Desulfurobacterium sp. TC5-1: one gene and its partner. The protein of the gene in region 1 binds, or shares a complex with, the protein of each later gene. Links are inferred from orthologs where the notes say so. Each region holds a gene or a part of one and is shown on either strand. Other genes may lie near its edges. The genes, in order: nusB and rpsJ.

Region 1 (3,126 bases):
CGCCGGTGGTCTTGGAATTATAGCCGGTGGTAACAGAACTGCTGATGAGTTGAGGCAGGAAATAAGAAAGTGTAAAGATTTAACAGATAAGCCTTTTGGCGTTAACATAATGTTAATGATGCCTAATGCTGAAGAGATCATTCAGGTTTGCCTTGACGAAGAGGTGCCTGTTGTTACAACAGGTGCGGGAAATCCTGGAAAGTATATTCCTGCTTTTAAAGAAAAGGGAATAAAGGTTATACCTGTTGTTGCAAGTGATGCTCTTGCAAAGAGAATGGAAAGGATAGGATGTGATGCTGTTATAGCAGAAGGTATGGAGGCTGGAGGTCACATAGGTAAGCTTACGACGATGGTTCTTATTCCGGCCATTGTAAGGGCCGTTTCAATACCTGTTATTGCAGCGGGTGGTATAGCCCTTGGAGAACAGGCGGCAGCTGCTTTTGCACTTGGTGCTGAAGGTATTCAGATGGGAACACGGTTTCTTGCTGCCAAGGAGTGTAATGTTCATCCTAAGTATAAGGAAAAAATTCTTAAGGCAAGATTTAATCAGGTTACCGTAACAGGCCTTACAACTGGGCATCCAGTTAGGCTTATAGAAAATAAGCTGACAAAGAAATTTGAAGAGCTTGAGTTTTCCGGTGCACCCAAAGAGCAGCTTGAGGAACTTGGAAGGGGAAGGCTCAGGCTTGCGGCGGAACAGGGAGATATAGAGTGGGGTTCCGTTATGGCAGGTCAGGTTGTTGGCTATGTTAATAAAGAAGAGACTGTTGAAGAGATAATAAAAGATGTTATGGAAGGTGCTGAGAAAACGTTAAAGGTTCTCTGTGATAGATTTGGAAAGTAATTTTCAGTTTAAAGTGGAAGGGTGTTTGCCTTCCCCTCTGATATAATCAACTCAAACCTTTGAAAGGGAAATGCCATGAAAGTTTATGAAGGAAATCTTGACGCAGAAGGTTTAAAGTTTGCCATCGTTGTTAGCAGGTTTAACGCTTTTATAACAGATAGACTTTTAGAGGGAGCTATTGATTGTATAGTTAGGCACGGTGGGAGCGAAGATAACATTGATATTTATAAAGTTCCTGGTGCTTTTGAGCTGCCCCTTGCCGTTAAAAAGGTTGGTAAGAGAGATTACGATGCCGTTATTGCCCTTGGTGCCGTTATCAGGGGAGAGACGCCTCACTTTGACTATGTAGCGGCAGAGGTCAGCAAGGGAATAGCGAATGTTTCCCTTTCTCTCGAAAAACCGGTAGCCTTTGGGGTATTGACAACTGACACAGTTGAGCAGGCAATAGACAGAGCTGGAACAAAGGCAGGGAATAAAGGCTGGGAAGCTGCCCTTTCAGCGATAGAGATAGTCAATCTATTTAAGTAAATGGGGATTAATAATGCCGCTTTCAAATAAAGATAAAAGACGGGCAAGGGAGCATGCAGTTTTGATGCTTTATCAGTACGATATTGGAAATTTTGAGCCTGAAGAGGTGAAATCTATTTACAGAGAAGAGGTTGAAGGGGAATCTTCAGAGGTAATTTCTCTATCTGAAAAGCTTTTTGATACTGCTGTATCTCATCAGGAAGAGGTTGATGCTGTTATTTCAAAATTCCTTAAGAAAGGGTGGACTTTAGATAGACTTCTTCCTGTTGATAGAGCTATTTTGCGTCTTGCAACGACAGAGATACTTAACGGTTCTCTCTCTCCTGTTCCGGCCATTATCAACGATGCTGTTGAGATAGCTAAAGAGTATGGTGAAGATGAAAAATCACCAAAGTTTGTGAATGCCATTCTTGACAGGATTGCAAAGGAAAGATGAAAATAGGGCTTCTTGCTGGAAGTGGAAATCTGCCTCTTGAATTTTTAAAAAGCACTTCACAAAAGGGAAATGAGACTGTTCTCTTTGCAATTAGAGGGATAACAGATAACAAAGTTTACAGTTTTGCTGATAAAGTTTATGAAATAGAACCTTTTAAACTTGGCAAATTTTTGTCGTTTGTTAAAAAAGAGCGTCCCGATAAGATGGCGATTCTTGGCAAGGTTGAACATTCTGAAGCTTTATCTTTAAAAAATCTTGACATTAAAGCTGTCACTTTCCTTTTTTCCCTTAAGGATAAAAGGGCTGAAGCGATAATAGGCGGTATTATAAAGGAGATAGAAAAGTTAGGTGTTGAGGTCATTGATCCAACGCCTTTTCTTTCACACCTTCTTCCTGAAAGAGGTATTCTTACCGGAAAGGTTAACAGAGATCTTGAGAAAGATGTGGAGTTTGGATTTAGAATTGCAAAAGAGATAGCTTCTCTTGATGTAGGACAGACTGTTGTTGTAAAGAATGGAGTTGTTATTGCCGTTGAAGGAATAGAGGGTACCGATAAATGTATTGAAAGGGCTGCCGAACTTGCAGGAAAAGGTTTTGTCGTTTGTAAGGCGGCAAGGAAGGGTCAAGATATGAGAATTGATGTTCCAACGATTGGCGTAAATACCATTGAAAAGATTGGTTCTCTTGGCGGTCGTGCCCTCTGTGTTGAGGCGGGAAAAACCTTTATTCTTGATAGAAACGAACTTATAAGGAAGGCCAGGAAGTTTGGTGTTACCGTTATCGCTGTCTAACAGGTTTTAGTGTTTCAAGATCAAAGATCATGTTATCCCAGGCAGCTACTGTTTCAATACCTGTTTCATCTGTTAACCTCCGGGCGATTTCCCAGGGTTTTGCATAAACCATCGTTCTTCCAAAGTGGGTCATTATGGCAATGTCCGGTTTGATTCCTTCAATCAGCCTTTTTGCGTCAATGGTGGAAAGATGTGGAATGTTCGGTTTTGGGTCTTTCAAAGTTACGTTCATTATGAGAACCTTAACTTTTGAGTAGGCTTCAATGAGTTTTTCGAAGAACTTTGTGTCTGCAATGTAACCTAAAGATATCGTTTCAGTGCTATTTTTTATTACAATTCCGTAGGTTTCAACGCCGTGAACGTGCTTTATGGGGAATGAGACTTTTGCGTTACCTATCGCCCTTGAAAAACCTTCTTTTATAGTAACCGTTTCTTGAAGGTTGCTTCTTGTGAATTTAAGAACCACAGGGTCTTCGGAAATGGCGTCTTCGGGGCAGAGAAGAATACCTTTCTTCCTCTTTCCACCT
Region 2 (3,282 bases), 1.2 Mb from region 1 along the record:
TACCTCTTGCCGAAATGTTTGGTTACGCTACTGATCTTCGTTCAATGACACAGGGTAGAGCTACCTACATAATGAGATTTAGCCATTACGAAGAAGTGCCATCAAACGTTGCCGAGCAGATAATAGGTGAGAGAAGCAAGTAATATTTGTAACTTTTAAAATCCCCCTTCGGGGGGATTTACTTTATAAGGACTTTACAATTGCAGGGAAAGGAATATAATTCACACCTGCGAAAAATTTTTTTTGTTCTTTTAAAAAGCAATAAGGTTTTAAGGAGGAAAGGAACATGGCGAAAGAAAAATTTGAAAGGACGAAACCCCACAAGAACGTGGGAACGATAGGACACGTAGACCACGGTAAGACGACACTCACAGCGGCCATAACCCACTGTCTTGCACTCAAAGGGATGGCACAAGAAGTATCATACGACAACATAGACAAAGCACCGGAAGAAAGAGAGAGGGGAATCACGATAGCGACGGCCCACGTAGAATACGAATCAGACAAATACCACTACGCCCACGTAGACTGCCCTGGCCACGCGGACTACATCAAGAACATGATCACCGGTGCTGCCCAGATGGACGGAGCCATACTCGTAGTATCAGCTGCAGACGGACCGATGCCACAGACGAGAGAACACGTACTACTTGCGAGACAAGTTAACGTACCATACATAGTAGTATTCCTAAACAAATGCGACATGGTAGACGACGAAGAACTACTTGAACTGGTAGAACTTGAAGTAAGAGAACTACTCAACGAATACGGATTCCCTGGAGACGAAGTACCGGTAATCAGGGGATCTGCCCTCAAAGCACTTGAATGCACATCACCGGAATGCCCGGACTGTCAACCAATCTACGAACTCGTACAAGCCCTTGACGAATACGTACCGGAACCGGTAAGAGAAACAGACAAACCATTCCTCATGCCGATAGAAGACGTATTCTCAATCTCAGGAAGAGGAACAGTAGTAACAGGAAGAGTAGAAAGAGGAACACTCAAAGTAGGCGAAGAAGTAGAAATAGTTGGACTAAGGGAAGAACCGATCAAGACAGTAGCGACAGGAATAGAAATGTTCAGGAAACTACTTGACGAAGCCATGCCTGGCGACAACGTAGGAATACTTTTAAGAGGCGTAGGCAAAGACGAAGTAGAAAGAGGAATGGTAGTAGCCAAGCCTGGCTCAATCAACCCCCACAAGAAATTCAAGGCAGAAGTATACATACTCTCAAAAGAAGAAGGCGGAAGACACACACCATTCTTCAACGGATACCAGCCACAATTTTACTTCAGGACCACAGACGTAACAGGGAAGGTAAAGCTACCTGAAGGCGTAGAGATGGTAATGCCTGGAGACAACGTAACATTTGAAGTAGAACTACTCAAACCTGTAGCTATAGAAGAGGGACTCAGATTTGCTATCCGTGAAGGTGGTAGAACTGTAGGTGCAGGTGTTGTTACTGAGATTTTAGACTAAGAGGGGTAGGTAATGGCTCAGGATCGCATAAGAATAAAACTTATGGCTTATGATCATAGATTACTTGATAGATCAGTGCAGGAGATAATTGATACAGTGAAGAGGACTGGCGCCATTGTTGCCGGTCCCATTCCTCTTCCGACAAAACGTTCCGTATGGAGCGTAATAAGGTCTCCGCACAAGTACAAGTATTCGCAGGAGCAGTTTGAGATAAGGAGACATAGGAGACTTCTTGATATTAAGAATCCAAAACCTCAAACCGTGGAAGCGCTCATGGATCTCAAGCTTCCCGCCGGTGTTGATGTAGAGATTAAGCTTGACTAATAAAGAGGTGAAACAATGAAAGGAATCCTCGGTAGAAAGATTGGTATGACTCAAGTTTTTACTGAAGACGGAAAGGCACTTGCCGTTACTGTAATAGAGGCAGGTCCGTGTACTGTTGTTCAGAAAAAGACAGAAGACAAAGACGGCTATACTGCTCTTCAGCTTGGCTTTATGGAAAAGAACAAGGCTGAGAGTAAGTTTCCAAAGCCACTTTTAGGCCACTTTAAAAAGGCTGGTATTAAGCCGGTAAGATTTCTTAAAGAAGTTAAATTTGATGATGTTGATAAGTATGACGTTGGTGACAAAATAACCGTTGAAATTTTCCAGCCTGGCGAAAAGGTGGATGTGACGGGAACATCAAAAGGTCGCGGTTTCGCCGGTTACCACAAGAGATGGGGCTTTGGTGGTGGTAGAAAGTCTCACGGTTCAGACTTCCACGAAGGTCCTGGTTCAATAGGTGCCTGTGCATTCCCCGGCAGAGTGCACAAGGGTAAGAAAATGGCAGGACACTATGGTAATGCACAGGTTACGGTTAAGAACCTTGAAATCGTTGATGTAATTCCGGAGAAAAACCTTATTCTTGTTAAAGGTGCTATTCCAGGACATAAAGGCTCCTTTGTAGTAGTTAAAGGAAAGTAAGGGGTGAACTATGGAAATTAAGGTGTTGAATACTGCAAATCAGGAAGTTGGGACTGTTTCTATAAGTGATGACATAGCTAATGCGCCTATAAAGAGCCACGCTATATGGGAAACAGTTAAGTGGCAGCTTGCAAAGCGCAGGAGAGGAACCCACTCTACCAAGACGAGAGCTGAAGTTAGAGGTGGTGGAAGGAAGCCCTGGCCTCAGAAGCACACAGGAAGGGCAAGACAGGGCTCTATCCGTGCACCTCAGTGGGTAGGTGGTGGAGTGGTTTTTGGTCCAAAGCCAAGAGATTACTCTTACAACTTACCTAAAAAGGTTAGGAAGGTTGCCCTTAGAAGTGTTGTAGCGGGTAAGCTTGGCGACGGTTCAATAATCGTTGTTGAAGATTTTGCCTTTGAAACTCCAAAGACAAAGCAGGCTGTTGAGTTTCTCAAGAATCTTGGACTTGAAAATGAGAAGGTTCTGATTGTTGTTCCTGAACTTGAAGAGAACACATGGAAGTCTTTCAGAAACCTTCCAAACGTAAAGCTTCTTGAAATTGACGGATTAAACGTTTATGACATGCTCTGCTACGATAAGTGCATCTTCTTCAAATCCACTCTACCTAAATTAGAGGAGAGGTTATCAAGATGAAGACTCCTTATGATATAATCGTCCGTCCGATTGTAACGGAAAAGAGCGTTCGCCTTGCGAACATGGAAGTTAAGAGTTCAAAGACAAAAGAGACCAGGAAGATTACGAAGATTACTTTTGAAGTGGCAATGGATGCTACAAAGCCGGAGATAAAAGAGGCTGTAGAAAAGATCTTTAATGTTAAGGTTGATAAAGTTAA

What was found.
Region 2: the proteins of nusB (region 1) and rpsJ are in contact, whole or in part, in a solved structure (PDB 3D3B), measured with the Escherichia coli proteins. The link is inferred for Desulfurobacterium sp. TC5-1 from one-to-one orthologs.

The regions. Positions count from the first base shown.
Region 1 is NZ_ATXC01000001.1:17,580-20,705, forward strand. Bases 295-3,096 are described here. They hold nusB (transcription antitermination factor NusB), read left to right. Parts: upstream 295-1,385; coding sequence 1,386-1,808; downstream 1,809-3,096. Other genes in these bases: fabK (enoyl-[acyl-carrier-protein] reductase FabK), read left to right, coding at 295-844; ribE (6,7-dimethyl-8-ribityllumazine synthase), read left to right, coding at 920-1,372; lpxI (UDP-2,3-diacylglucosamine diphosphatase LpxI), read left to right, coding at 1,805-2,599; H153_RS0100150 (MBL fold metallo-hydrolase), read right to left, coding at 2,586-3,096. Outside these bases: more of fabK, read left to right, coding at 1-294; more of H153_RS0100150, read right to left, coding at 3,097-3,126. UniProt on the Escherichia coli protein: Part of the processive rRNA transcription and antitermination complex (rrnTAC). The complex forms an RNA-chaperone ring around the RNA exit tunnel of RNA polymerase (RNAP).
Region 2 is NZ_ATXC01000001.1:1,257,937-1,261,218, reverse strand. The notes cover bases 194-3,151. They hold rpsJ (30S ribosomal protein S10), read left to right. Parts: upstream 194-1,495; coding sequence 1,496-1,807; downstream 1,808-3,151. Other genes in these bases: rplW (50S ribosomal protein L23), read left to right, coding at 3,080-3,151; rplD (50S ribosomal protein L4), read left to right, coding at 2,457-3,083; rplC (50S ribosomal protein L3), read left to right, coding at 1,823-2,446; tuf (elongation factor Tu), read left to right, coding at 287-1,483. In the rest of the region: fusA (elongation factor G), read left to right, coding at 1-143; more of rplW, read left to right, coding at 3,152-3,282. UniProt on the Escherichia coli protein: Involved in the binding of tRNA to the ribosomes. Part of the processive rRNA transcription and antitermination complex (rrnTAC). The complex forms an RNA-chaperone ring around the RNA exit tunnel of RNA polymerase (RNAP).